3 regions of the Saccharococcus sp. Marseille-Q5394 genome follow, and region 3 is predicted to be linked to each of the others. Evidence: riboswitches for the same ligand, from Rfam matches in the RefSeq annotation. Region 3 holds a riboswitch; each other region holds the start of a gene.
What was found. A riboswitch is a leader RNA that binds a small molecule or an ion and turns the genes downstream of it on or off. The one in region 3 is predicted to bind preQ1.

Region 1: another riboswitch for preQ1. It lies ahead of OC538_RS09805 (QueT transporter family protein); the one in region 3 lies ahead of queF (preQ(1) synthase).
Region 2: another riboswitch for preQ1. It lies ahead of queC (7-cyano-7-deazaguanine synthase QueC); the one in region 3 lies ahead of queF (preQ(1) synthase).

The regions. Positions count from the first base shown of each region.
Region 1 is NZ_CAMPPQ010000001.1:2,034,354-2,044,748, reverse strand. It holds gene OC538_RS09825 (homoserine dehydrogenase) at 1-847, shown strand, start outside; gene OC538_RS09820 (BCCT family transporter) at 900-2,417, opposite strand; gene OC538_RS09815 (excisionase family DNA-binding protein) at 2,684-2,914, opposite strand; gene OC538_RS09810 (DUF2512 family protein) at 3,026-3,394, shown strand; gene OC538_RS09805 (QueT transporter family protein) at 3,446-3,931, opposite strand; PreQ1 riboswitch class I at 3,938-3,983, opposite strand; gene OC538_RS09800 (hypothetical protein) at 4,151-4,696, shown strand; gene OC538_RS09795 (SRPBCC family protein) at 4,713-5,129, shown strand; gene OC538_RS09790 (DMT family transporter) at 5,197-6,075, shown strand; gene OC538_RS09785 (CPBP family intramembrane glutamic endopeptidase) at 6,232-7,122, opposite strand; gene OC538_RS09780 (hypothetical protein) at 7,166-7,726, opposite strand; gene OC538_RS09775 (hypothetical protein) at 7,719-8,582, opposite strand; gene metG (methionine--tRNA ligase) at 8,841-10,395, opposite strand, start outside.
Region 2 is NZ_CAMPPQ010000001.1:2,132,575-2,142,969, forward strand. It holds gene OC538_RS10305 (PLP-dependent aminotransferase family protein) at 1-495, opposite strand, end outside; gene OC538_RS10310 (type IA DNA topoisomerase) at 801-2,939, shown strand; PreQ1 riboswitch class I at 3,053-3,096, shown strand; gene queC (7-cyano-7-deazaguanine synthase QueC) at 3,104-3,769, shown strand; gene queD (6-carboxytetrahydropterin synthase QueD) at 3,766-4,191, shown strand; gene queE (7-carboxy-7-deazaguanine synthase QueE) at 4,188-4,895, shown strand; gene OC538_RS10330 (Fe(3+) ABC transporter substrate-binding protein) at 5,072-6,142, shown strand; gene OC538_RS10335 (ABC transporter permease) at 6,209-7,840, shown strand; gene OC538_RS10340 (ABC transporter ATP-binding protein) at 7,842-8,582, shown strand; gene OC538_RS10345 (MMPL family transporter) at 8,701-10,395, opposite strand, start outside.
Region 3 is NZ_CAMPPQ010000001.1:955,269-965,663, forward strand. It holds gene argF (ornithine carbamoyltransferase) at 1-766, opposite strand, end outside; gene OC538_RS04800 (M42 family metallopeptidase) at 1,005-2,093, opposite strand; gene OC538_RS04805 (diaminopimelate dehydrogenase) at 2,170-3,153, opposite strand; gene OC538_RS04810 (MFS transporter) at 3,308-4,465, shown strand; PreQ1 riboswitch class I at 4,501-4,544, shown strand; gene queF (preQ(1) synthase) at 4,635-5,132, shown strand; gene OC538_RS04820 (queuosine precursor transporter) at 5,148-5,789, shown strand; gene recQ (DNA helicase RecQ) at 6,028-7,806, opposite strand; gene OC538_RS04830 (hemerythrin domain-containing protein) at 7,862-8,275, opposite strand; gene OC538_RS04835 (restriction endonuclease) at 8,750-9,886, shown strand.

The DNA.
Region 1 (10,395 bases), 1.1 Mb from region 3:
GGCGAAAGAACGCCTGCCGATAACAGGCGCAAATTTTACAGATGATATTCAGGATATATTAGGGAACCCTGAAATCGATATCGTTCTTGAAGCGATTGTCGGGGAAGAACCTGCTTATACGTATTTGTCGGATGCGATTGAGAAAGGGTGCCACATCATAACTGCGAACAAAAAAATGTTTGCAAAACACGGACCTGCGTTAAGGAAACATGCCGAATTTCGGAACGTGCAAGTCGGGTTCGAAGCGACGACTGCTGGCGGGGTGCCAATCATCCGGACTGTGACCAATCTGCTGGTAGGCGACCGGATTAAACGGATCCAAGGCATTTTAAATGGGACGTCAAATTTCATTTTGACGAAAATGCGCGATGAGGGGTCTTCATTCAAAGAAGCACTGTTACATGCACAGCAAAATGGTTACGCGGAAGCAGACCCTGCAGATGATGTGGATGGCACGGATGCTTTCCGTAAACTGATGATTTTGAGCGCGCTCGCTTTCGGCAGGCAGCCTGACTGGGAAGACGTTCCTGTCGTCGGAATCGATCATCTCGAATCAATTGATATCAATGATGCAACCAAAGGCGATCTCCGTTATCGTCACGTGGCAGATATTTGGAAGGATGAAAAAGGGAAGCTGCAGGCGACGGTAGGACCTGTCCTAATTGGAGCGGATCACCCGCTTTTCAGTATTGACGGTGTCGACAATGCCGTCATCGTAAATACCGAATATCTCGGACCATTGACGTTGGTTGGCCCGGGTGCAGGAATGTATCCGACAGGAAGCGCGATGGTTGCGGACTTGCTGCATATCATTCGCCAACACGAAGCAGTCCTGGTGCCAAATTAAAAAAGTGGAGGAGGAATCTTTAGATTCCGTCCTCCACTTTTTTCTATGCTGTTTAAATGGTATCTTTCGCTTTTCTTCTCCTCGGCCGTTCACTCTTAGGCAGTTCGCTCTTCAACGCTTTGAGTAGTGAGAAAATCATCAGCAAAATGATGAAGGAAAACGGCAGAGCGGCAATGATGATCGTGTTTTGCAGTGCAGTCAATCCATTTACAGACAGCAATATGATAGCAATTGCAGACTGGATGACGCCCCAAATGATTTTTACGCTATTCGGCGGGGTCAATGAACCGTATGTGGACTGCATGCCTAACACAAATGTCGCTGAATCCGCGGAAGTGATGAAAAACGATGCAATTAACAGAACTGCGACAATGGAAATAATGAACGACAAAGGCATCGCATGGAACATTTCAAATATCGTCAATTCAGTGTCTGTTTTCGCTAAGTCTGCAATCCCTTTACGTTGCATGTTGATGGCAGTCGTTCCGAAAGCTGAAAACCAGATAGCGCTCAGAACGGTTGGTGCTAACATGACAACGACCATGAACTCTCTAATTGTCCTGCCCTTTGATACCCTCGCGATGAACATGCTGACGAATGGTGCCCAGGAAATCCACCAAGCCCAATAGAAGATCGTCCAACCTTCCAGCCAGTCACGATGAGTGTCATTCAACGGTGCAGTCCGGAAACTCATCGAAACGAGGTTGGCGAGATAGCCTCCAATAGAATCGGTAAAAACATTGAAGATGAGCAATGTCGGCCCTAAGATGAGGACGAAACCTAATAAGGCGAGCGCAAGAACTAGATTTGTGTTTGACAAATATTTGATTCCTTTGCTAAGCCCCGACCACGCAGACATGACAAAGAGGACTGTCACGACCGCAATAATGATCAGTTGTGAAGTGAATCCGATTGAAACGCCAAATAGATAATTCACGCCTGCGTTAATTTGAACAGCACCGAAGCCGAGAGAAGTGGCAACGCCAAAAGCTGTTGCAAATACGGCAAGTACATCTACGAGTACGCCCCATGGCCCCTCCATTTTTTTACCGAAAATCGGCTTCAATGTTGCTGAAATTAAACCTGGCTCTCCTTTACGGAATTGGAAATACGCAAGAGCAAGTCCGACGATCCCGTACATGGCCCATACATGCAATCCCCAATGGAAGAATGTTTGTCGCATTGCTTCTTTAAATGCAGCATCTGTATTCGGCTCGGCCGTTGCGGGATTAATGGCATAGTGGGATAGCGGTTCTGCTGCCCCGTAGAAGACTAACCCGATTCCCATCCCTGCAGAAAATAGCATGGCAATCCAAGTGATTGTCGAAAACGATGCACGGTCTTCATCTTGTCCTAATCGCACTTTGCCGAATGGGCTAAAAATGAAGAAAAGGCTAAGCACAAGCAGGAATGAGAGCAGGAGCATGTAATACCATCCGAATGAAGATGATACGAAGGATTTGATGGAATTTGTGACGGTTTCAAAACTCTCCGCCGCAATCACTCCATATCCAACAGCCAATATAATCAGGCCGATTGTTATATAAAACACATTTGATATTTTTCGCATGTTTCCCCCTATGAATAATGGATTTTTGAAACGACTACACACTATACCAATCATGTAGTGGGAAAGCAAAGGGAGTGAAAATCTAGTCACTTACAACAATCGCTCATTTGATTTTTTTATTAACACCGATAAAATGCATCCCAAAGGTGCCTGTTAGAAATAAATAGGATATTTCGAATTGAAAATCCGACTAGTATTGAATGAAAAAATTGTGTCTTTTATACTATGGCACATCCCTGGTTTCAGTTTACCCTTTATAGGGGTTTTTAATCCTCATCCTTAATATCACGGTCGGGTGGAAGCGGTTCATTGAAATAGTCGTCGATTTGCCTTTTTAACGTCTCGAGCTGGTTGAAATACTCGCTGAATTGATTCTGATTAATGAAGAATTGTTCGCCGTCATGAACGGAACGGATGCGTCCTTCCCATACATACTTCCGGACTTGCTCGACTGGCATACTCAAATATTCTGCTGTTTCTTCAATCGTCATATACATTAAAAACCCTCCTTTCATTATCTAAATATTATAATCGAACGAAGCGCTTCCTACATATTTTAATTGGACTTGGGCAATGTTAAAAGTAGTAAATGAATGGAGGCAATAACGATGAATGAGGAATCAAACGTTAACCATGGAAGGTCACTTCTTATCAAAGCAATTTTGATATTCCCTGTACTTTGGATTGTACTAACGGTATTCAATGGCGTCTCTTTTTGGCACTCCACTATTTTAGGTTTCGCTTTACTATTAATTTCTTACTTGGGAGATCTGATGATTCTACCAAGAGTAGGCAATATGACCGCGACGATTGGAGACTTGGCATTAGGATTTATTGTTTTATGGGGTGGCTTAAACTTGCTTGGATATTCGGAATCCTTGGGAGAAGCATTTTTGGCTGGAGCAATTATCTCTGTCGGGGAATACTTTTTTCACTCTTGGCTATTAAAAACGCAATACGGCAACACCTATGTATGAGTAAAATAAAACAGAGAGCGGCTATTAAATGCCACTCTCTGTTTTTTAATCCTATATGAGCTTGCTGAAATTAAGTCGTTTATTCAATGCAACCATGATAGGAATGCCGATTGCCATGACGACAAATTCACCAACAGCAACGAAAAGCCATGTCAACAAGAAAGGCAGTTCTAGCATGATATTCAATTCCCATGCGATGAGGAACATCGTGAAAGTGAAAACCAATGTATTAAAAATCATTCGTCGGTAGAGGCCTTTGATGAACTTTCCGGAGAGGATTGTAATTGATAGAGCGAGTACCGATTGGCCAACACCAAATAGGAGATCGATCGGTCCCAATTCCGAGAAGAGCATATTGGCGATAAATACGCCTAATACGACCCCGACGATGTATTTTTTATTGAACACAACGAGGTGATTGAACATCTCCGATAAGCGGAACTGGATGTTAGTGAACCCGAACGGTGCTATCAAAAACGTCACAGCAACATACAACGCAGCGATAATACCGCTTGTTGCCATTGTTTTTACTTTCATATTCATTTCTCCTTAGTTTTTTTTACGTGGGATGGTTACGAACCACGCGGCAAAAAGCCTGCCTTTTAGTGTAACATGGTATTATTGTTCGTTCAATAGCTTGGGTACTATTCCAGTTGCCGATGAACTAGGGATTGATGAATTGCACAAGGACTCATTTCAGCCCTCCAGGATCCATTAATCTAGTTATGTTAAAATGATATAAAAAGAGGTATTCACATGGAAAAGCAAATTCAATCTTTATTCGACGACCTTGAAGGTGAAGATAAAGACAAACAATACTCCGCATTCATGGCTATTATGGAAAAGTTGGAATTTAAAGTGGATTGGGCGTACGAAGTGTGGGACATTCTGCTTGCTTGGTTGACGGACAAAGACAATCATCGAAGGGCAAGAGCGGCGCAGTTTTTGGCGGGCTTGGCGATCAGTGATCCGGAGCAGCGCATACTTCGTGACTTTCCACTCCTCTTGAAAGTCACGAAAGATGAGAAGTTCGTGACAGCTCGGCACTGTCTTCAATCGATTTGGAAAGTAGGCCTAGCGGGTAAGGCACATAAGGAATTGGTGATGGGGCACCTCGTTAGCAGATTCCAAACGTGTTCGGATGAAAGACATCCAACATTGATCCGTTATGATATCCAGCAAGGTTTCAGACAGTTATATGACGCAACGAAAGACCAATCAATCAAAAAAACCGCCTTAGAATTAATTGAAATCGAGGAAGATGAAAAATATGTGAAGAAATATAAATTAGTGTGGAAATGACAAGGAGGAATTTTATATGATCGTGAATGAAATAAAAAAGAATGTATTGCTTGAAGTGCCCATTGAAATGGTGTGGCCGTATATTTCAACAGCTGATGGGATTGGAGCTTGGTTCATGCCGAACGATTTGGAACCGGTCGAAGGAAAAGAATTTACCTTACAAGCGGGACCATGGGGCGAATCGCCATGTAAAGTGACTGAAGTGCAATCACCGAACCGTTTCTCATTCGACTGGGGTAAGGATTGGCAAGTACATTTTCAATTGAAAGCAATCGATGGACAAACCGAGTTGACCTTTATTCATGCTGGTTGGGAGGAAGGGAAGCAGACGGAGTTCGGCGAATCGCATGACGTCGTTCGTCCTCGCATGTCCGAAGGCTGGGATGGGCTATTGGCGAAGCTGAAAAAAACGATCGAATCAACAGCTAAATAATTTAGATAATTCATACACCCTCCTTCGATATCATGATATATTCAATACATCGGAGGAGGGGATTTCTTTGTCACAGCGCATTGCATTCATAGTTGTCTTATTAGGGGCGGTGCTTTGGGGAACGACAGGCACTGCACAAACATTCATGCCGCAAACCGTTCACCCACTGGCAGTCGGCGCCTCAAGACTTGCAGTCGGCGGTTTCACTTTGCTCATTATCATGCTTATTCTTCGGAAGATCGATTTTCGAAACTGGCCGTGGAAAGCGACGCTTCTTTCCGCACTGGCGATGGCAATCTTCCAATATTGTTTTTTTACGTCAATCCGGTTGACTGGAATCGCTATCGGGACCGTCGTAGCAATCGGAAGTGCACCGATGTTTTCCGGTCTAATCGAATGGCTATTCCTAAGAATACGCCCATCGAAAATATGGCTCACGGCAACTTCACTTGCTATCGTCGGATGTGTATTATTGTTTTCGAATAAAGAAGGGTTGGTCGTCAACCCGGTAGGCGTCTCGCTATCGTTATTCGCCGGACTTTTATTTGCCTTCTATACTTTGTTCAACAAAGAAGTATTAGAGAAAGCAGATGCGGTTGCCTCAGTTGCCGTCATCTTCTCAGTGAGCGCAATTATGCTGATGCCGTTTCTGTTCATCTTCGAAACGGAAGGGTTAGTAACCCTACCCGGTATAGCGACAATGATCTACCTCGGTATCGCGACGACAAGTGTGGCATATATTCTGTTTTCCACCGGGCTGCGGCACATCCCCTCATCATCCGCGGTTACGCTCTCGTTAGCAGAACCGCTCACTGCCGCGATTTTAAGCGTGCTCGTCGTAGGGGAAAGGTTGGATTTTGTTTCGTGGTCAGGAATCGCGCTCCTTTTAGGCGGAATCCTCGTTTTAACGCTTAGCGGACGAAAAGAAGAGGCTGCCATAAGCTAGGCAGCCTCAAGCAAGCTTTCATTCACGCATAAATCGCTCCAAACGCGCATAAAATGCCTCAAAAGCTCATAAATCGCTAAAATCGCTCATAATTCCGCAAAATCACGCATAAACATCTAAAATCGCGCATAAATCGCAGCAAAGGCGCATAACCGCTTACTCCGCCTTCATCCTCACATACAGCCTCGTTGCAAAAAATCCTAGAATAATTAACAACGTCGCTAATAGGCCGCCTTCCAATCCGAACGCTCCGCCGGTCAGCCATGCATTTCCTTCTTCCACCGAGACGTTATAGATTCCGTGTGGGGTCGTTCCGCTAACAGCAAATCCGAAAACATTCCCTTGAAAGTAGTTCCATGTAATATGATAGCCGATTGGAAGCCACAAGCTCTTCGTCGCGTCAAACATATAGGCGAATAAAACGCCGACCAATGCGATATTGATCAAGCCCAATACGCTGACATTCGGATTCGTGCCGTGCGCCAAACTGAACACGACAGCAGAGGCGGTATAGACAAGCCATTTCGGATTCCCACGTCGTTCCAGTGTGGACATGACATATCCTCTGAAAAACATCTCTTCAAAAAAGCCGACAAGAATGAAAAGTACCAGAAATGACAATGAGTACACTGTGAACTCAGGTTTCGTGAATGAATTGAGCAACGCCACATTACCGGAAGCCAATAGAATAAAGAAAATGATGGCGATCGACACTGCTCCGAGCAAGAGGCCGAACCCTAAATCTTTCAACGTCCCCCTGAATCCCAACTCTTTCAGCGTCCCTTTATTGACAAAACGCCATAACAAAACAGTAGCGAGCATTCCGCCGACTGTCCCGCCGCCTTGGGTCAATAGGAAAATCCACGGGTGCCTGTCGAATGCGGCTTGGAAGTCCATATCATAATTTCCATCTTGAAACGGGAAATCAGCAATCGCCAGCAGGACTCCTCCCGGAATTGCAAAAATCTGCTGCGTAATAAACATCGCGAAGAACGCCAAAAAGATGAGCCATCCAGCGCGAATTTGGTTTGCATCGTTTTTGAACAAATGATAACCCCCTATGATTCTTACTTTATGCGGGAAATAAGTTTCAAATGAACGTATCTACCCGAAGTTGCTCCGGGCTGACACGCCGGATGGCCCCGATCAATAGTAGAAAAAGAATATCTATCACCAGCACGCCGATTAATGAAAGTAATGAAAGAGCGGCCCATCCGTCTTCCGGTACATTCATGAAAAAGGATTCTATTGCCAATGCGAAAAGATGGATCGCCACGTAAAATTTGAACGTGTTTTCTGTTCTTTGATGCAACGCTCGGCCGCCAAACACTTTCGTTACATCTTTCAATACAATGAACAAGTAATAGCCCATAACCATTTTGAGGACTAATAGAAAGCTGGAGTAAGTCGACCAACCAAATGTAAGAGGTATTTCCGAAAGGTTCACGAAGACTGAAGGAAGCGAAAAGATAGCACCGATCATCGCAACAATCATTGCTTTTTTAGCTACTGGATATGCCTCAACGAGTTTGGAGCATCCCGATAAAATCAGGAAATAACCGATTGGATCCGCTAAAACATCGAAGCCAATGTGAATTCGGAAAAAGATGAATACATACCCCCAGAAGATTTGCCGCAACGCTTTATTCATCCGAACCCCTCCCCGTCTTTTCCTCGATAATTCGATTCACGTCGTCCTGTGTCAAATACGGAAACAGATTATAATGAGCATAGTTTGTGAAAGGTTTTCCTTCCGCTGTTGTTCCGGATATATGGATGGCAAATGCGAAAGGGTTCACAAAACTTTTTTCTTTAAAATTAACTCTCAATGTCACAGATTTATCCTTCTCTAATTGAATTGGAAGCTTGAGGGAATCCAGCGGTTGCTCTGTTTGTTTGCCGCTTATTGTAAAGTTGAACCGTTCTTCAATCGGTTCATTGAAAGGGAAGTCGATTTTCTCGATTGCCAACGGCTCGGTTGCTCGGAATGTATCCCAGCTCGAGCCGTCATTGCTGCTTCCGCTAGATGGTTGTTCCAACGCTCTAGCATCGTCATTCCCATAGTACCTTTTTGGATGGATGATCACTTCCCCGATGGACGCGGTTGCTGATCTTCCGTCTGAATAAAACACTTCCATTTCGTTGAATGATTGTGCATTTTTTTTATCATTGAATGACCTTAGTGCGACTGTAATGCTTCTTAATTCTTGATGATTATATGTGTCAATTGCATGGGGGGCGGTGGTTCCTGCATAGAAATAGTCACCTTGCGGAAAGCCTTCGACATCACCGAATCTTATATAATTGATAGTTGAGTGATCGTTTTTATTTGCTAAATAGTAAAAGATGACATAGTTATGGTCGTGTTCATCCGTCGTCGTTTCAATATAATGATCCAGAAAAATAGGCTCCTCCAATTGCTTTGACTGTGCGTATAATGAATTCGCAATCCAGCTGATTGCGATAAGTCCGATCGCTGCCCAAAAATAACGTTCTTTCAAATTCATCACCCTTCCAACCTTTTCCTTTGTCTGTATATTGTCTCAAATTGAGGGTGGGATTGCATCAAATAGTTGGAGGGGAAGTTTACCACCGATTCTTGGCAAGTTACCACCGCTTTGCGCGACTTTACCACCGATTCTCGTCCAGTTATCACCGAATTGACCGCGTTTATCACCGATTCTCGTCAGGTTATCACCGAATGCTTATAATTACCTTCCATTCTCAAATGAAAAAACCTTCTCAAACTATGAGAAGGTCAGAATTCATTGCACCCCTATAGACTTATCCCTCAATCGTTCCAATTCCACGTCAATCTGCTCGACATCAATCCGTTCAAACAGTGGTTTGACATGTGACAATGTCAATTCACCAATTTCGATTTCCTTCCATTCAGGCTTCCGCAGTTTCAGCATCGCTTGCACGTCCTCGCTCGAAAACGGCAGGAAAGGGGAGAGGAGCTGTGCCAAGTTTGCGATGACATATGCGCATGTAGCCATTGTTCGCCCACATGCTGCTTCGTCATCCTTGATCTGCACCCAAGGCTTTTCATCATCGAAGTATTTATTAGCCCGGCGAATGAACTCAAAAATCGTTTCGATCGCTTCTTTGAAGTGTCCTTCTTCAATTCGTTCGCCGACTTTGGAATAAAGCCCCACGACTAATTCCTTTATTTCCAAATTAATCTCCGCAACCGGCACAACCCCGGCATACGATTTCTCAATAAACTTCAATGTCCTGTTTACGAAATTTCCGTACGCCCCCAAAAGCTCCGAGTTATGGCTATAAATGAACTCGCGCCATGAAAAATCTGCATCCCTGCCTTCTGGAGCGTTCGCAGTCAGGAAATACCGCACCGAGTCAGGATGATAACGTTCCAAAATATCCGGTACCCATACCGCCCAGTTTTGGCTTGTCGAGAATTTCCGCTTTTCCAATGTCAAATATTCATTAGAAATGACATGGGTCGGCAATGCGTTCTCCTTGCCAATTCCCATTAGAATAGCTGGCCATATAATCGTATGGAAGGGGATGTTGTCTTTACCATGCACATAGTAGGAGACCGTTTCTTCGTTCCAAAACTCCTCGAAATCCACGCGGTTCAAAGCCGCCCATTCCTGGCTCGCGGAATAATAGCCCGTCACCGCCTCAATCCACACATATACCTTTTTCTCCTCATAGCCCCTGACAGGTATTCCGACACCGTTCGCCAAATCCCTGGACGCAGCCCGATCACGGAGTCCTTCCCGTAAATAGCGCTCGGATTGGTGAATCGCATTTTCGCGCCATCTTCCTTCTGCTTTTGCTCCACCGACATACTTCTCAAGTTCATCTTGAAAAGAACTTAATTTGAAATAAAAATGCTCCGTCTTCCGCACGGTCGGTTCGTTCCCGCAAAGCTTGCACGTGCGCTCAGTTAAATCAAGCGGATCTAAAATCGAGCCGCAATTGTCGCACTGATCGCCTCGTGCACGACTTCCGCAGTGAGGGCAAATGCCTTCGACAAATCGATCTGGAAGAAAACGCTCGTCGACCTCGCAATACGTCTGTTCGACTTCTTTTTTGAAAATAAAACCACGGTCCAGTAACGTTAAAAATACATTGCGGACGACTTGATGATGAAATCTTCCGTCTGTCCGCGTGTAAATGTCATACGAGAATCCCAATCTTGAAAAGCAAACGATAAACTCCGTATGGTAACGGTCTGCAATTTCCTTAACAGACACCCCTTCGGCATTTGCCCGGATTGAAATAGGAGTCCCGTTGCAATCACTTCCTGAAGCATAAAGAACCTTCTCGCCTTTCAACCGGTAATACCTC
Region 2 (10,395 bases), 1.2 Mb from region 3:
AATGGTCTCCCGTAATCCCGCATCGCCTAAAGGATGATCGTAACCTAAATGCTCATCAAACGCATGCTCCTTAAGAATCCTAGCGAATTGGACGTTAGGTAGTAAATCTGCTGCAAGTTCCCCGCTTGATAGGTTAATCATTCCTTTTTGCTCAGTTTCATTACGAAGTTTCTGTACCAACGGAAGATTCGGAAGAAATGAGCCATCCTCTACATATCTCCCCCAATTGGGAACCCTTTTATGAGTTAGCCCCCATATGTCCGTATTTATATACGTGCCGCTCCCTATCTTTCTGACAATTAATCCGACTGCCTCTAGCTCATCATAAGCAGTCACCACCGTACTCCTATTAATCAGTAATTTTTTTGCCAACTCACGTTCAGATGGTAATGGCTGGTCCTGAGATAAATCTCCCGATATAATTGCATTCTCTATTTGTTCTACAAGTTGCCTATACATAGGTTTTTTTATTGAACGGTCTAGCATAAATTGCATTATACTCCACCCTTTATTTGTAAGTTTTTATATAACAAATTATGTATTATGCTCATAATGATACAGTAAATGCTATTATAGCATCTCCGATATCAGTATCCTGTAGTAGTTTTAAAGATGACCTCGGCCATGAATCGGATGACAGTCACTCAAACAAATGAAACAAACGTGAACTTCCCCACTTGTTCAACCTTTCATGAAGATTAATCTCCCTTTAGATTCTTGCTCCCAACTCGTAAACTTCTTCCATTTATGCGATAATAACAGAACGAACGTTTCTTTATTTAATGAAAGGAGGGGCTAGTGTGAAGCCAGTCATCCTAGCTGAAAAACCGTCCCAAGCGAAAGCGTATGCGGACGCTTTTTCCGTGCGAAAGCATGAAGGGTTTCTTGAGATTAATCCTTGCATGATTTTTCCAGCTGGCGCCTATATCACTTGGGGTGTCGGCCATCTCGTGGAATTGAAGGAACCTCATGCATACAATCCCGCTTGGAAGCGTTGGTCACTTGGGAGTCTTCCAATCTTGCCGGAACGATATGAGTTCCAAGTGGCAAAGGGTAAATTCAAGCAGTTTCAAGTTGTAAAGAAGCTGATTCGCGGAACGGATACAGTCATCAATGCATGTGACGTGGACCGGGAAGGCTCGAACATCTTCTATAGCATATATTATCAAACGGGTGCGCGTAATCAGACGATCAAGCGGCTTTGGATCAATTCACTTGAGGTGGATGAAGTGCGAAAAGGGTTTGCGAATTTACGTGATAATCGCAAGGATTTGCAGCTGTATGAGGAGGCAAAATCCCGTCAGATCAGCGATTGGCTTGTTGGGATGAATGCTTCCCGATTATATACACTCTTATTGAAAGCTAAAGGTGTCCAGGAAGTGTTTCCGATCGGACGAGTGCAGTCGCCTACGGTCTATTTAATCTATCAACGGCAACGAGAGATTGAGACATTCGTATCGGAACCGTTTTTTGAAGTGGAAGCGACGTTCAAATCAGAACACGGTACGTATAAAGGTAAAGCGAAAGCGAAGGAGCCAAAACGGGAAATCATTCAGGAACTGCTTTCAAAACATGGCATCCAACCGAATTCGCCCGGCATTATCACATCTGTTACGCACACCGATAAGCGGACACCGCCACCGCAGCTCCATTCCCTGTCAACGTTGCAGGCGACAGCGAACCGGCGTTGGAAGATGAGCCCCGCGAACGTTTTGAAGACGATGCAAGGCTTATATGAGAAGAAGCTTGTCACCTACCCACGGACGGATGCGCGCCATATAACGCCGAATGAATTTGCGTATTTGAAGGACCAAGTCGGCGATTACCAACAGCTGATCGGACATCCCTTCCCCGTCGCTTCGCTTGCGCCGAAGAAACGGTATGTCGACAGTTCGAAGGTCCAAGAGCACTATGCGATCATCCCGACGAAGAAAGTGCCGACGCAGGCAGTCCTCGGCAGAATGTCGCCGCTTGAGCGGAATTTGTATGAAGAGGTCGTCCGTACGACGCTCGCGATGTTCCATACTGATTATTTGTATACCGAAACGAAAGTGACGACGGATGTAAATGGCCTTCCGTTTTTCACGACTGGCAAGACGGAAAGGGATTTAGGATGGAAGGCTTTATTCCAACGGTCTAAAGAGGATAAGGACGAGCCCGCTTTGCCGCCGCTTCGTATGCAAGAGACAGTCCAATCCGATATCGGCATTAAAGAGGGCAAGACGATGCCGCCGAAGCCATACACGGAAGGTCAGCTAATCGCGATGATGAAAACTTGCGGGAAGTTGGTCGAGGACAAAGAGGAAACGGATATTTTGAAAGAGATTGAGGGTCTTGGAACGGAAGCGACACGGAGCGGCATCATTGAAACGATTAAAAAGCATGGATATATAACCGTGTCTAAAAATATCGTGTCGATTACGGAGAAAGGCCGTGTGCTTTGCCAGGCAATCGAAGGAAATCTGCTTGCGAGTCCATCGATGACGGCGAAGTGGGAAACGTATTTGCGGAAAATCGGCAATGGCGAAGGAAGCGGGCAGCATTTCCTCGAAAATATTTCGAAGTTCATTGCGAAGCTATTAGATGAGGTCCCTAAGCAGCTGGAGGCAAAGCCGATCGACGCAACGAAAGTTCCGCCGCGGCAATCGAAATCGCGCGGCTCTTATCAAGCTGTGGAGGTCGCCCCATGCCCTGCATGTCAAAATGGCATGATTCTGGCCCGAAAAGGATTTTACGGATGCAGCAACTACAAAAATGGCTGTAAACAGACGTTGCCTGGCATCTTCTTGAAAAAGAAACTGACACCGGCGCAAGTGAAGCTCCTTTGCACAAAAGGCAAAACGAATACGATCAAAGGATTCACCGCCAATAACGGAAACAAGTTTGATGCTAGCCTTTCCTTAGAGAACGGTAAGTTGAATTTAGTGTTCCAAAAATAAAAGTAGTAATAAGAGTGGCTGATGTGAAGACGGTATTGTCCCGGACTCATGTCAGCCATTTTTTTGTATCCGTTCAGTTCCCCCGCTCACCTATGGTATTATGGACAGGGTTCCAAAAAGAGGTTCGCAAACTCCCTCTCTAAAAAACTAAGGAGATATGTACAATGAAAAATGAAAAAGCAGTGGTCGTCTTCAGCGGCGGTCAAGACAGTACGACGTGCCTGTTTTGGGCATTGGAAAATTTCCGGGAAGTCGCAACGGTGACGTTCGACTACGGACAACGGCATTCGGAGGAAATCGAATGCGCCCGAAACATTGCAGAAGAACTTGGCGTGTCATTCAAAGTGCTGGACATGAATTTGATCAATCAACTATCAGCCAATGCGCTGACAAGAGATGACATCGAAGTGACGGAAGTGGATGGCGAATTGCCGTCAACGTTCGTACCTGGAAGAAATCATCTGTTTCTATCCTTTGCGGCGGTTTACGCCGATGCCATTGGCGCACGGCACTTGATCACCGGTGTGAGTGAAACGGACTTCAGCGGTTATCCTGATTGCCGCGACAATTTTATTAAATCATTAAACGTGACGTTGAATTTAGCCATGGATGGACGCTTTGTCATCCATACTCCGTTAATGTGGCTTGATAAATCCGAAGTATGGGAGCTGGCCGACGAACTTGGCGCACTCGATTTTGTGCAGGAGAAAACACTCACGTGCTACAACGGCGTTCCAAGCTCAGGTTGCGGAGAATGCCCTGCGTGTGTGCTGCGCAATGAAGGACTTGCTGCGTATCAAGCTCGAAAGATTGCAGGTGCCGCTAAATGATGCAGCAATTTTATCCGCAAATACATCATGACTATCGATTTGAATTAAATAAAGACATGCATTTTTCGGCTGCGCATTTCATTCCCAATGAAGATGCAGGAAAATGCCAAGTGATGCATGGACACACGTATTTCATTAATGTCACCATCGGAGGAAATGAGCTGGACCCACTCGGTTTTTTGATAGATTTCAAGCAACTGAAAGATCTCATTCATAAAAAATATGATCATTCCGTATTGAACGATCATCCTGAGTTCCAACATACCTTTCCGACAACTGAACGATTAGCAGAACAAATTTGGAAGTCCATTCAAGATGTTCTTCGTACACGAGACAATCGTCCTGTGTGCCTCCAAGTGATCGTTCGGGAAACGCCGACGAGCTATGTTGCCTATCGTCCGTCACGGGAGGATTTACTATGAAAATCCCCGTAATGGAAGTGTTTGGACCGACAATCCAAGGTGAAGGAATGGTCATCGGTCAAAAAACGATGTTTGTCCGGACGGCGGGCTGCGATTATTCTTGTGCTTGGTGCGATTCCAGTTTTACATGGGACGGTACTGGCAAAAGCGTTTCGAAACGCCCCCAGGAAATTATTGAGGAACTGAAAGCAATCGGTGGCCAATCCTTTTCTCATGTAACGATTTCGGGTGGAAATCCAGCCTTGCACAAAGGAATCGGAGAATTAGTCGATCTCTGCCATGCAGAAGGTTGGAAAGTTGCAGTCGAAACGCAAGCTACATTTTGGCAAGATTGGTTGTTGAGAATCGATGATATCACGCTCTCACCAAAACCACCTAGTTCAAAAATGATAACGGATTTCGGCAAACTGGATCGTTTCATGGAGAAGTTGACAGATGCAAACGCAAGTCTGAAAATCGTCGTCTTTGATGAAACAGATTTCAAATTTGCGGAAGAAGTCCATCTTCGATACCCGTCATTCCCTTTCTATGTACAAGTGGGTAACGATGATACGACAACAACAGATGATGCCTATCTGGTATCCAACTTATTGAAACGGTTTGAATGGCTTATTGATTTGGCTGTCGCTTCCCCAATTATGAACGAAGTGAAGGTGCTGCCACAATTGCATGCCCTTGTATGGGGTAATAAGAGAGGCGTTTAGAGCTCACTGCAAAGTAGTAAGATAAATAAAAAGGTCGATTTTCATTATTGTGAATCGACCTTTTTATTATACTTGATATAATATTTGTTGACTCTCATGCTCCTACACATTATATTAAGAATGAGATTGAGAATCGTTATCAATCTAAAGACATAAGTTGGGAGAGGAAGTACTATATGAAGAAAAGTTTAATGCTCCTGCTTGCCTCTTTGCTACTCGTTCTCGCGGCATGTGGGAATAGTACGAAGCAAAGCAGCGACGCAGGAGATAACGAGAATCAAAAGAAAAACGAAAAATCCGAAGTGAATTTGTATACGAGCAGACATTATGACGTCGATAATGAGCTGTACAAAAAGTTTGAGGACGAAACTGGCATTAAAGTGAACGTCATTAAAGGTGAAGCTGATGAGTTGATCGAGCGTATAAAACGTGAAGGAACAGCTACGAAGGCCGATCTTTTCTTAACGGCGGATGTCGGCAGATTATACCGTGCAAAAGAGCAAGGGTTACTTCAAGCCGTGTCAAGTGACATTTTGTCGAAACAAATACCTGAAAAGTTCCGTGATTCTGATGATATGTGGGTAGGTTTGACCAAACGTGCACGCATTCTCGTATATAATAAAGATAAGGTGAAGCCCGAAGAGTTATCAACTTATGAAGCGCTCACAGACGATGCATGGAAAGGACGTTTTCTCGTCCGTTCATCCGAAAGCGTCTATAACCAATCTCTTTTAGCTTCTTTCATTGAAATCAACGGTGAAGAAAAAGCGAAAGAATGGGCACAAGGAATTGTGAACAATATGGCACGCAGTCCTGAGGGCGGGGACCGTGATCAAGCGAAGGCCATTGCTGCAGGCATTGGTGACGTTGCAATCATGAACACCTATTACTTAGGACAAATGCTGAACTCTCAAGAACCTGAAGAAGTAAAAGTAGCAGAACAGCTAGGCATTTTCTTCCCGAACCAGGAGACGACAGGCACTCATGTTAATATTAGCGGAGCTGGAGTCGTTAAAGGTTCGAAAAATGCGGACAATGCGTTGAAACTTCTTGAATTCCTAACGGGTGAAGAAGCACAATTTACTTTTGCAGAAGCAAACTATGAATATCCTGTAAACGAGGATGTCGAGCCAGCAGAACTTCTTAAATCTTGGGGTGAGTTCAAGGAACAAGAAATTCCACTCACAGCTCTTGGTGAAAATAATGCAAAAGCGATTATGATTTTTAACGAAGTAGGTTGGAAATAATAGATTGCCCCCTGTCGCTTTTGCGGTAGGGGTTTATTGCGGAAAAGGCAAAGGATGGGTTTGGTCATGAATAGGCGAATGGCAAACGTGAATGGTTGGACGATTGGTGCAGTACTCATTATAACTTTACTGTTTGTTCCTAATTTTTCAATTGTTGGAGGCGTTTTTACACCCGCAAGTGAAAATTGGGGGCATATTCGCGAATTCATGCTTCTAAACTATATTAAGTCTTCGCTGACGCTTGTATTTTTCACGGCACTATTCACCGTTGCAATTGGCCTTAGCCTAGCTTGGCTTATTGCACAATATGATTTCCCACTTCGCAACTTCATGAAATGGTCACTCATCTTGCCTTTATCGATACCACCATTCATCGGTGCATATACGTATCATGGTATCCTTAATTATACGGGTATCGTTCAGAAGACGCTTCGAAATCACTTTGATGTAACGGTAAATCAAACCTATTTCGACATTATGAATGTCCCTGGTGCCATTTTCATTTATACGATATTCTTATATCCTTATGTTTATATGATTACAAGAATTTTCTTGTCCAATCAAGCCGCCTCTCTCGTTGAAAGTGCACGGACACTTGGGAAAGGTCCAATGGAAATTTTTTTGAAAGTCATTATTCCAATATCACGTATTTCTGTCATTGGTGGGGTTAGCCTAGTCATATTGGAAGTGTTAAATGACTATGGCGTAGTGAAGTATTTTGGCATTCAAACGTTCAGTACTGCAATTTTCCAAACGTGGTTCGGCTTAGGAGACTTGGATTCTTCCATCAAGCTTGCGGCTTGTCTGATGGGTATCGTCATTTTCATCCTCGTAATCGAGTGGGTTCTCCGCGGCGGAAAGAAATATAGCTTTTCATCAACAAAACTTAGACCGCTGCCTCTCGTCAAATTGACCGGAAAAAAGGCAGCATTGGTATCAGCGTATACACTAGTTATTTTTACGATCGCCTTTCTTATTCCAGTTCTTCAGTTGTTGGACTGGGTTGTTCTCACATTCGGCAAGGTTCCGATGGAGGAAGTGTTGACATACACGAAGAATTCGATCATTGTTGCGGGAATAGCCGCATTGCTTATCATCTTTTTCTCCCTCGTCATCGGAAATTTCAGCCGTATTACGAAGCATAAGTTTGCGAAAGTGCTGCCGAAATTAACGGTTCTTGGCTATTCCATTCCAGGTGCGGTCATCGCGGTGGCTGTTGTCACTACATTTATTGCTATTGATCGGTACCTAGCGCCTGTCTATCAATTTTTAGGTTTGGATTCTGAGCTCGTTTTAAGTGTCAGCCTTGTCATGCTGATTAGTGCATACATCATACGGTTTTTCGCGATCGGATATAATTCGATTGAATCGGGTTACACAAAAATCGGCACAGACTTTCGTGATGCCTCACGTATGCTAGGCGTAAGCAGCTTACGTACCTTTTTCAAAATCGATATTCCGATGATGAAAGGTGCCATTATAAGCGGGTTCATCCTTACGTTTGTCGATATTTTAAAAGAAATTCCATTGACGCTCATTTTACGACCGTTCAACTATGATACACTTGCAACCAAGGCGTTCCAATATGCCAGTGATGAAAAAATTATGGAAGCGTCACAAGCTTCCTTGCTAATAGTCGGTGTAAGTGCAATTGCAATATTTATTTTCAACAAATTGCTTGGAGAGGGGCGGGAATAATATGTTTATTGATATACAAAATTTGAGTTTCTCTTATTCCAACTCACCTGCAAATGCAGTCGAAGATTTCACGCTAACAATAAACAAGGGTGAAATAATCTCCATTCTTGGGCGTAGCGGAAGTGGAAAAAGCACAATTCTTCGACTGATTGCCGGACTTGAGATGCCGAAAGGCGGTTCATTTTCGTTAGGCGAAAAAACAATATTTAACAACCACATATTCGTCCAACCCGAAAAGCGCGGCATCGGCATGGTGTTTCAAGACTATGCGCTCTTCCCGCATATGAGTGTTCAAGATAACGTATTATTCGGGCTCCCTAAAATGAGCCGTAATGATAAGTTGAATCGTGTGGAGGAAGTATTGGAACTCGTTGAACTAGAAGGTTATGAAAAACGGTATCCGCATCAGCTAAGCGGCGGTCAGCAACAACGTGTGGCACTTGCACGGGCACTTGCACCGCAGCCTGAGCTCATTCTTTTGGATGAACCTTTCAGTAATCTTGACACCGAGCTCCTTGTTAAAATACGTGAAGACCTTCGCCGGATATTAAAGAAGGCCAACATAACCGCAATCTTCGTTACACACAATCAAAATGATGCGCACGTACTCGCGGATCGAATCGTGAAGATCAAAGACGGTGTAATTGACCAAGTCGGCCGTCCTTGCGACTTGTTGGGCAGTTCAACGGATGCAGATGGCAATATTGAACTAGTGCTTGAAAAAGAACTCATAAATGTATGAACGGGACTGAAGGAAAACACATAGAATTCCAATGGAAAGGGACTGTTGCAGAAAGTTGGTTATAGCCAATTTTCTGCAACAGTCCCTTTTTCCATCAACCACGAACTTTATTCTCTTGTCATATCTTCTTCGGCCAAAAACTCCATTTGCCAAGCAAAATTAATATAGCAGGAATGAGCAATGGCCGGACGATGAACGTGTCGATTAGTATTCCAAGCGCCATGATGAAACCGAATAGCTTCAATTCATAAATCGGCATTGTCGCAAGTACGAGGAATGTTGCCGCCAAAATTAATCCTGCCGAACTAATGACTCCGCCGGTCCGCTCTACTCCTTTTCGCACCGCATCGTCAAAAGGCAGCTCTCTCATCTCTTCCCGAATCCTTGCAATCAGCATGATGGAATAATCGACGCCAAGTGCAACAAGGAAGACAAATGCGTAGAGCGGAATCCGGTAGCTAAGCCCTTCCAGGTCCAAAAACACTTCGAATAAGAAGTACGCCAAGCCCACTGTAGCTGCAAATGATAGCAATATGCTACCAATCATGTAAACCGGAGCAATGATAGACCTCGTTTGTAAGCCTAGCATTATCGTTATCAAAACGGTCATTAAAATCATAACAATCCACGTATCCCGATCATTGATATCCCGTACATCGGCATTGACCGCCGTCTCACCGGAAATATACATAGATGTGTCGGATAGGTTCGCATCCTTCAAGACCCTTTCGCTGTCTTCCCGGAGCTTTAAGACCGCATCGAACGCTTCCTCATCATAAGGATTACCTGCAAATGTGATGGAGAATTTTGCCGCTTTCCCATCTTCGCTCATAGGATTGCCTTGCGTTGTGACACTGGTGATGGCAGGATCCTCTTCAATTCGTTCAATCACCGCCTGCAGCCCTTCAATGCCTAATTCGTTTTGAGATACGAATAACAACGTTCCCGGAGCCAGGCTTCCTTCTGAAAAGTCCTTTCCTAACCGCTCATAACCAACCCTGGATGAAAGATCTTCCGGAAATGATGCAATCAAATCATATGACTCTTTCATATTCGTCATATTCCATGCACCCAGCCCAAGTAATAATAAAATCGGAATCATGAATTGGATCGGCTTTTTTGTGACGACAGCCGCCACTTTTCCCCAAACCGTTTTCTTCTCTACTGTCTTATCACCGTATTTCGGGATGACTGGCCAGAATGCCTTCCTGCCGATTACCGCGAACAATGCAGGCAATAACGTCAATCCTGCTATAAGCATTGCGCCTGCCGCAATGGCGAATACCGGTGCAAAATTACGGTACGGCTCATACAAGGCAAAAAACAATGTCGCTACGCCCAACACAATCGTGCTGCCGCTGAAGAAAATTGGCTCCTTGACATGGCGCATCGTTTCCTTCATCGCAACATTTGCATCCTCATGTACTTTCAGTTCCTCCCGATAGCGGGAGAAGATCAGCAAAGAGTAATCCGTAACGACCGCAAATAAAAGAATCGTCATAATTGACAGCGCTTGGCTGTCCACACCGAACCAGCCTTGTGCAGTCGTAAAACCGACCACTCGATCGACTACTGCGTAAACGATTCCTGCACCCACTAAAGGGATTAACGTTAATAGTGGCGACCGGTAGATGACTAACAATAAGACTAAAATCAGACCTACTGTAGATAGCAACAGGACAATATCTGCTTGGCTGAATAGCTCAACTGCATCCGAGGCGATTCCAGCCGGCCCCGTCCAGGACAGTTCGATACCTTCCGCTACTTGATCGCCGACAGATTCCTTAATGGATTGAACTAACTTGTTCAAATC
Region 3 (10,395 bases):
GTCGCGCAGCAGCCTCTTCCTCCTGCCCCATGCTCGCCCAGACGTCCGTATAGACGACATCTGCGTTTCTCACCGCTTCAATAGGATTGTTTGTCTGTAAGACGGATCCGCCATTCGCCGCAGCAATTTTTTCAGCTTCCACATAAAGGTCGGAATTGAACTCATACCCTTTAGGCGTTGCGACCGCTACATGCATCCCCATACTCGCCGCCCCAATGACCAACGAATGGGCAACATTATTTCCGTCGCCTACATAAGCGAGTTTCTTGCCGGCAATAGACCCTTTCACTTCGATCATCGTCAATAAATCCGCAAGCGCTTGGCATGGATGATACATATCCGTCAGTCCATTGATAACGGGGATTGATGAATGCTTCGCTAGCTCTTCCACCATTTCATGCGAGTTTGCTCGAATCATGACAGCGTCCAAGTACCCCGACAATACTTTTCCGGTATCATGCACCGATTCTCCGCGTCCGATTTGAAGATCATTCGCATTCATATACATCGCATGGCCGCCAAGCTGTACCATGCCGACTTCGAATGAAATCCTTGTACGTGTGGAATGTTTTTCAAAAATCATGCCGAGTGTCTTCCCTTGCAGTATGGGGGGAATTTTTCCTGCAATTACTTCTTTCTTCATCACCAACGCTTTTTGCAATAAATAATCGATTTCTTCACTCGTATAGTCCAATAACGTCAACAAATCACGGCCTTTTAGCTGACCTTCAATTTTTTTCGCAGTTTTTAATGTCGATATATGCATTTTCACCAAAATGATCATCTCCATCCTGAATATGGTTTGTATGTTTCATTATATGTACGTATATTTATAAAGTCAAATGAATTATTATGAGCAATCTAGAAATACTTAGTTAGTCAGAAGTATGCTTTACTAATGGTTTTTTATTCATTAGATAAGAATTTACCAATATGCATTTATTCACATATATATGTATAAAAAAGATCGCACCTCTAGCAGGCACGATCTTTCCTATCAGTCCTTATTGAAAAATGATTTGATCAACTGTGTCAAGGTCGAGCTTCTTGATTACTTCCACAATCAATTTCACCGCATTTTCGTAATCATCCCGGTGCAGCATTGCTGCATGGGAATGGATATAGCGAGTTGCGACGCAAATGGCAAGAGACGGCACGCCGTTCCCGCTTACATGGATTGAACCTGCATCTGTTCCTCCGCCCGGAATCGCCTCGAATTGGTATGGGATGCCGTGTTCTTCTGCCGTATCGACGACAAGATCACGCAAACCTTTATGGGAAACCATCGATGCATCATAGAGAAGGATTTGAGGCCCGTCGCCCATTTTGCTTGTCGATTCCTTTGAAGTGACGCCTGGCGTATCTCCCGCAACGCCTACGTCAACTGCAAAGCCGATATCCGGATTCACTTTTGCAGCAGCCGTTTTTGCACCGCGCAAGCCGATTTCCTCTTGCACCGCACCAACGCCGAATACGATATTCGGGTGATTTTCACCTTTTAGCGCTTTCAGGACGTCAATTGCGATTGCACAGCCAATGCGGTTATCCCATGCTTTCGCAAGCAAGTATTTATCATTGTTCATGACCGTGAATTCGAAATACGGAACGATCATATCACCGGGCAGAACGCCCCATTCCATCGCTTCCTTCTTCGATTCAGCTCCGATATCGATGAACATGTCTTTAATGTCCACCGGCTTTTTCCGGGCTTCCGCAGATAGGATATGAGGAGGCTTCGATCCGATGATGCCCGTCAAAGTGTCCCCTTTACGCGTAACGATCGTCACTCGTTGGGCAAGCATGACTTGCGACCACCATCCGCCGACCGGCTGGAAGGAAATGAATCCTTTATCGTCAATTTTCGTCACCATGAAGCCGACTTCATCCAAGTGGCCTGCCACCATCACTTTCGGTCCATTTGCATCGCCACTTTTTTTGGCAATCAAAGATCCGAGTCCATCGTATTCAATTTCATCAGCGTATGGCTCGATATATTTCTTCATGACTTCACGCGGTTCACGTTCATTGCCGGGAATCCCCTTCGCGTCCGTCAAGTCTTTCAGCATGAGTAACGTATCATCCATCTTCGACATTTATTTCGACCTCCTAAGTAAAAAACTTCAAATTCAGTATAGATGAAAGATAGCAACAATGGAAGTGCTTTCACAATCACAATATTTCTTTGCGAAGCTGTGCTGCACTCTTCGGAGAAAGCAGTCCAGGGGCGACGTCAAACACGGTTTTTGCGCCTATATCCCCTTTTTTATTCAACCTGTAAGCCGCCCTCGCATAAGCGACTAGTACGCTGGATGTGAATTCCGGATTGCTGTCCAATTTCAATGAAAATTCCATAACCTGATTGTTCGTAGCGCCGGTTTTCCCGCTACGGATGACAAAACCGCCGTGAGGCATTGCGCTATGGTCTTCTCTCAATTGCTGCTCAGTAATGAAATGGACTGTCGTATCATAATCTGTAAAGTAATTGGGCATCGTCACGATCGCTTGCTCTACCTCGGCTGCGTCGGCACCTTCTTCCAATACAACATAGCATTCACGTGTATGCTTGTCGCGCGTCGTCAGTTCCGGCTGTGATCCGTTGCGCACCTGTTCGACTGCCGATTCAACAGGAATCGTATATTGGACTGCCCCTTTGACCCCCTCGATCCTTCTGACAGCATCCGAATGTCCTTGGCTCAACCCTTTCCCCCAGAACGTATAGGTTGCACCCTCAGGAAGAATCGATTCTCCGTAAAGCCTGTTGATCGAAAATAGTCCTGGATCCCATCCTACGGAAATGATAGCCGTTTTACCATTCGGTCTAGCCGATTCATCTACCGCTTCAAAGTATACGGGAATCTTAGCATGCGTATCAAAGCTGTCTACTGTATTGAACAGCCTCGAAAGCGCAGGTCCTTGTTCAGGAAGATCATCTTTCGAACCCCCGCATAAGATCAGTACGTCAATATCATCCACATGTTCTTCGATTTCATTCAAACGCAAAACAGGTGCACCGCTATTCACTCTCAAGTCTCCCGGTTCTCTACGGGTGAATACGCCAACGAGCTCCAGATCATCGTTTTGAGCAATTGCCGACTCGACCCCTTTGCCCAAATTTCCGTATCCAGCGATGCCAATTCTGATTTTCGTGTCCACTATGACCATCCCTCTCTTTGCAAGTATTCTCTCATTTTATCGTTTCGCCACAATTTTGGCTAATTATTCTTTTGTTCACAAGCTGTCCTTTTGCCTAATCCGGCATCCATGGTAAAGTAGAATATGAGTCAATTTTATGAAATGAGGATTCCAAATGCGTGCTTTCGTTTATATAATCGTCTTTTTTTCCTTCTTTGATTTATTTTCACAACTTCCTATCATGAGCCCTTTTGCTTTGTCCTTAGGTGCTTCATCGTTCATGACGGGGTTGGCTGTCGGAATGTATTCATTTTCCAATACCATCGGGAATGTCATTTCCGGATTCATGACGGACCGTAGAGGACCGTTCGCTATTCTGCTTATCGGATTATTTGCATCAGGTATTTCTCTGCTTCTTTATTCCTTCGCAATAGGACCTGCTTCCCTTCTCGGGATTCGCTTCGTCCATGGCTTCATGGAAGGGCTAATTGTCCCTGCTGCCTTTACATTCCTCGCCAATCGTGCCGAAGAATCAAAGCGAGGCCGAAGTGTAGCCATTTCAGGCGCCTTTGTAGGAATGGCGGCAATCATTGGTCCTGCTTATAGCGGCATTGTCGCTTCAAAAACGGGTGCTCCATTCATTATGACAGTTAACGGCGTCATTATGTTCATCCTTGCGATCGCCGCATTTTTTGTTTTACGATCTGTTTCATTTGAAAAAAAGCAAAGAACAAAAGAAGCAAAGCATTTCAGAGTCCGGTATTTGTTCAAGCATCCCGGCATGGTCCGTGCTTTCGCAGGCGCGTTTTTCCTTATGTTCTCACAAGGTGTGTTGGCTTTAGTCTTGCCTTTGAAAGTCGAGGCGCTCGGATTTGACACAAAAGCGACGGGCATGCTGCTCAGCACGTTCGGCGTCGTCGCCATCCTGATATTCCTGCTGCCGATCAACCGTATTTTCGATAAAGTACGTCCGATGATCACATTGGCTTTCGGCATCTCGATGATGGGGGCAAGTATGCTTTTCCTTAGTCAAGTTTCAGAGTTGCAGCTCCTGTATTTGGCAATGGCATTGTATGGAATAGGTTTTGCATTTCTATTCCCTTCCATTAATTCTTTGCTCATCGATTCTTCATCACCGGAATTCCGCGGAAAGGCTTACGGCTATTTCTACGCATTCTTTTCCATCGGGGTCGTCGCAGGCTCAAGTCTCATCGGCTATTTGGATTTGACATTCAAGGGTGGGTTCATGCTCACTGGCATCATCCTAATAAGCGTCGCCGTTTATACGATCCTCGGAATGAAAAAGAGTCTACTATTGACAGAGGGGCCTTGATAGGTTAAAGTCTTACACGAAATGAATAACCCTGTTCGGGAGAGGTTCATAGCGACCCTCTATAAAAAACTATGGATGACGGAAATTTTGCCATGTCCATTTACGTGACATGGCTTTTTTTGTTCTCTATGGCCCCTCCCTGACAACTATAATCATGGAGGTTTTTTAATTGGCTGGAAGAGATGAAAACACATTAACGGATTTAACTTTGCTAGGGAATCAAAATACAAAGTACGCCTATGAGTATGACCCTACTATTTTGGAATCCGTCGATAATATGCACACGGAACGGGATTTCTTCGTCAAATTCAACTGCCCCGAATTCACATCACTTTGTCCGATGACAGGACAGCCGGACTTCGCAACAATGTATATCAGTTTCGTGCCGGATAAAAAATTGGTCGAAAGTAAATCATTGAAATTGTATTTGTTCAGTTTCCGCAATCACGGAGACTTCCACGAGGACTGCGTCAACATCATCATGAATGATCTAATTAAGCTGATTGATCCACGCTATATTGAAGTATGGGGCAAGTTCACTCCGCGTGGCGGACTTTCCATCGATCCTTATTGCAATTACGGAAAGCCTGGTACGAAATACGAAAAAATGGCGGAACATCGAATGATGAACCATGACATGTATCCCGAAAAGATCGATAACCGTTGAGGGGGAAACAATGAAATGCGTTATTATTTAAGCGGGATTTTTGTCGGCCTGTTAATTTTATCGAATATCGTGGCGGTCAAGTTGATGAGCATCGGCGATTGGATCGTAATACCGGCAGCAGCCATCATCTACGTTTGCACGTATCCAATTTTGGATGTATTGACGGAAGCCTATGGAAAAGAAGCTGCAAGAAAGACGGTTCAGACTGGCTTCATCGCACAGCTTTTCGCAATCGGCTTCATTTGGCTAGCAATCCATTTGCCGGCAGCCTCTTTCTATGAACATCAGGAAGCATTCGAAACGATTTTCACAGCGGGCTTCCGCGTGACAATCGCAAGCTTGGCTGCGTACCTCATCAGTCAGAACCTGGATGTCACCATATTCGATAGATTGAAAAGAAGGCATGGTGCGAAAAAGTTATGGGTGCGGAACAATGTGTCAACGATGGCAAGCCAACTCGTCGATACGACGATTTTCATAACAATCGCTTTTGCGGGAACGATGCCGATAGGTGCTTTGTTAGGAATGATCGCTAGCCAATATGTCTTCAAATTCATCATCGCCGTTTTGGATACGCCGATCGTCTATTTGCTCGTGTCTGTATGTAGAAAAAAGGAACCTGAAATTATGAGCGAAGAGATATCATTACAGAACTGATCGCCATAAACGAGAACTTTTCAAAGATAAATGAGAACTTCATAGCCCTAAACGAGAACTTTTTGACTTAGAATGAGAACTTTCCATGGAGTAATGAGAACATAATGATCTGTAACGAGAACTCTCTGTGGAATAATGAGAACTTTATGGGGATAAACGAGAAGTTCCAAATGTAAATGTATAAAAAACAGGTGAAGGAAATCGCATTTTTGCGATCCTTCACCTGTTTTGTATTTAGTTAACTAGTTTGTGAAGCGAATGATTTTATTTCTTCCATGAATGCTTCGCCGTATCTTTCCAGCTTCGCCGCCCCGACGCCGTTCACTTCCAAAAATTCTTCTTCCGTAACCGGCATTTTTGCCGCCATGTCACGCAATGACTTATCCGAAAAGACGACGAACGGAGGTACTCCTGCTTCTTGAGCAAGCTTCATGCGAAGTGCACGCAACTGGTTGAATAAAGGATCATCTTTCGCTATCTGCTTCGTTTCGACGGTTCCTTTTCTAAACACTTTGATTTTACCAGTCAATACATCCTTGCCTTGTTCAGTGACATAGATAATCGGGAACTGACCGTTTTCCACACCGAGATAATTTTCGGAGATGATGAATTCGATAAAATCGGAAATGTCTTTCGCATTCCTTTCTTTCATCAAACCATATGTAGTTAATTTATCAAACCCGAACTCCAACACTTTTTTATTTCGTGAACCTGTCAGAACTTGAGCAATCATCGTTTTTCCGAATCGCTGCCCCATTCGTATGACGCAGGATAGTACCTTCTGCACATCAACCGTCACTTCAAAGCTCTCGCGGGTGTCTGTACAGTTTGCGCAACGGCCGCAATCCTGCACGTCCGTCTCCCCGAAATATGAAATGATGAACTTTTGAAGGCATGATTCAGTATGGCAGTAGTCGATCATCGACTGCAGCTTCTCAAGCTCGGCGGGAATTCGATTTTGATCCTGCGATTGGTCAATGAGGAACCGTTGCGTGATTACGTCCTGCGAAGAGAATAAAACGGTGCACTCACTATCCAGTCCATCCCTTCCCGCACGGCCTGCTTCCTGATAATAACTTTCCATGTTTTTCGGCATTTGGTAATGGATTACGTAACGGATGTTACTTTTATCTATTCCCATCCCAAATGCATTCGTTGCAACCATGATCGTCGCCTCATCCATAAGGAACCGGTCCTGCTCCGCTTGCCGGACACCATCCGAGAGTCCAGCATGATATTTTGCAACAGCGACTCCGCTTCGTTCTAACGTGGCATGGATCTGGTCAACTGCTTTACGGGTGGCGGCATAAATAATACCCGCCTCTCCATCGTTCTTTTTAACATAGTCCTTGACGAACTTGTCCCTGTCCTGCCCTTTAATGACAGAAAAGGTGAGATTGCTTCTCTCAAAGCCAGTCATTACTGTGTTTTCCTGTTCAATATGCAATTGGCCGCAAATATCTTCCCGGACGGCAGGCGTTGCAGTAGCCGTCAAAGCCAAAACGACCGGTTTTTGTTCGAAGGAAGATATGACTTTGCTTAACATCCGGTAACTCGGCCTGAAATCATGTCCCCATTGCGAGATACAGTGTGCCTCGTCGATGGCGATCATCGGGATATCCATTTTACCGATTTGCTGAATAAATGAAGGGGATTCAAATCGCTCAGGAGCTACATAAAGCAGACGATACATTCCTCCTAGTGCATTTTCAACCGTCCCGAAATATTCTTCCGTTGATAATGTACTATTAATGTACGCTGCTGGTATGTCGATTTGATGCAAGGCATCCACTTGGTCTTTCATCAATGAAATTAAGGGGGATACGACAAGTACTGTGCCCTCCATTACTAGCGCAGGAACTTGATAGCAGATGGATTTACCGCCGCCTGTAGGCATGACGCATAGTGTGTCTTTCCCTTCAAGCACGTTTCGGATGGCTTTTTCTTGCCCGGTGCGGAAGGAAGAAAATCCAAAATAGGTAGATAAGACGGAATTAATTTTTTCGATTGGACTCACCTCTCTTTATCAATCAAAGAAAAAAGCACCCATTTTCGGCGCTTTTTCACCTTTCTTACTCCAGCAACAACCGTTCTTCATCGCGGCTATGTATTTCATTGACAACTAGCAGTGCATAAAACTTCTGTAAAACTGTAGGGCTGAGTTTTTCTGTTTCGCGAAGCATTTCGATATCTTTTACGATAATCCTAAGCAGATCGTGATCTCTCGTCAATTGGGTGATGGCCTCTTCCAATTCTGGATTCTCTTTTTTGATTTCCAGATAGAGCCCTTCTTCTTCGGCATCAGCGTGGCTAATCACCCTTGACTTCCAATAATCGATCAGTTCATCAGCTGCTCGATCAGCCGATTTCATATCGCCTTCCTGCAGAAACTCTATTAGCAGTTCGGTCTTGCTGACTGCTCCTGATAATCCGCCTTCATGGATGGAGCGGTGAGCTTGGAGTTGTTTCAATGCCGGTCCTGACATGTCACTCATCCTTTCAATTAGATGCTTTCTTATAGAATAACAGACATTTGTACAAGTCACCAATTGAAATACTTATACATATGTCCCAACAGGATTTCCGCTTCAGGCTGACGCTTGCTTACCTGCAGTTAAGTCGTTTTCTATATGTATTTAAGGGACTTTGATATCAACAGGCAGTTGCTCTCCGTTTCGGCGCACGCTTTCCGCGGGCATGGCTCGAGCCTCCTCAGTCGCAAAAAGCGTGCTCCTTCCGGGGTCTCAAGGCTCATGCTATTCCCGCAGGAGTCGGCGCCTGCACTCCAAGCAACGGATGCCCCTAATAAATATAATATGCCCATGCACTTTCAGGAACTTAATCACACATGCAATCACTGCAACAGTCACGTGAGTTGTATTTCCTATCGCACATCATAATTGAGTGGCGTATATCCATAATTTACAATAGAATTAAATAAAAGTTATGGGGGTGTATTTATGACGAATAATAAAACCATCAGTCAAACAGAGCTATCTAAAAGATTTGGTTGGACTGAATCAAAAGGAAGACAGTGGATTAAAAAGTTCCAAAGATATCTACCCTTTGAAGAAACAGGAATTTATAAGTACTACGATGAAGAAGCATATGAATTTTTAAAGAAGGTTAAGAAATTAAATGACGCACATTTAAGTTTAAATGAAATTGAAAATATTTTTGAAGAACAAGGAGTTCCAAGTTCTGAGATTGAAATAAACAGAATAATTTCAGAAAAGAATAGACTAACAATAATCGAGAGTAAAGTTTTAACGACAATGCCTTCTTCTAAAGATTTAGTCATCCCAATATTATTGGTAATGTCAGATGAAGATTTATACATTGCGACTAAGTTGAATGAGGGAGTTGCAAATCATTTTAAATTGATAGAAGAACAAATTAATTTTTCGTATCCCGATAGCAAAGAAACAGTATTTGTGAGTCGTATGAGGGCAACGAGATTTTCATTACAGAAAAAAGGATATATAGAAGAAGTAGGAAAACATACCTACCGAATTACTAAAGATGGTTTAGATTTGCTTAATGAAAGTGAAATTGAGATTCAAGAAGAACTAGAAGAATTAGAACAAGTGGTAGATCCGATAAAAGTAATTAACGAGCAATTAGTAGAACTTGATAAGTATTTGATAGATAAGATCCTTACAGAACTTCAGAAAGTCCATTGGAAAAGGTTTGAAAGCATAGTTGTGGAACTATTAACTGCAATGGGTTACGGGGATGGAGAAGTAACTCAAAGTACAAATGATGAGGGTCTTGATGGAATAATAAAAGAAGATAAACTTGGTTTGGATAATATTTATGTTCAAGCTAAACGTTGGATAAACACCGTTGGCAGACCCGATATAATGGCGTTTGTAGGTGCTTTAGAAGGGAGAAGTGCTAGTAAGGGTGTCTTTATTACTACATCTAGTTTTTCTCAAGGTGCGAATGACTATGTTAAAGTTCTTCCTTATAAGAAAGTTATCTTGATTGATGGTAACAAATTAGCTAGATATATGTTAGATTATAATGTTGGTGTCACTATCAAGCGTAAGGTATTAATTAAAGAAGTTGATTTCACATTCTTTGAAGGTGAGTAAAGAAGAGTACATCACAATTACGTGATGTACTCTTCTTTATTTAGTTACTCAAGTGCAGCAATCAAATATTTCAAGAATTAGATATACAGACACATGGTTACATGGATTACTGAATCGTTATGAGGAAAACACTAAAGTACCCTTAAATCGAGTACGGAAATAAATATATTTAACCGAGAGCACAAATAGTTTTCATATTAGGGATTACCTTTGGTTAGTATCTTTAATGTCGCCAATCTCACTTCAGTTTTTTCCCGCCATAGCTAAATCTACTACAGCTACTCCACCCAGACCAAGCGACCATCCATTTTTTAAATACAGTGTTGTGGCGCACGTAGTACTGTCGGGTATATAGCTTTATCTAAGTGAAGAACTTTTTAGCTGGCCCTTCAATGCGCTGTTTTAATAATCGCTTTGTCCTTGTGATTCGTTAGTTCCAGCAAATTCGCGATGAGCATATCACATTTTTCTACCCGATGCTAACATCGGATTTAACATCGGTTGGTTTC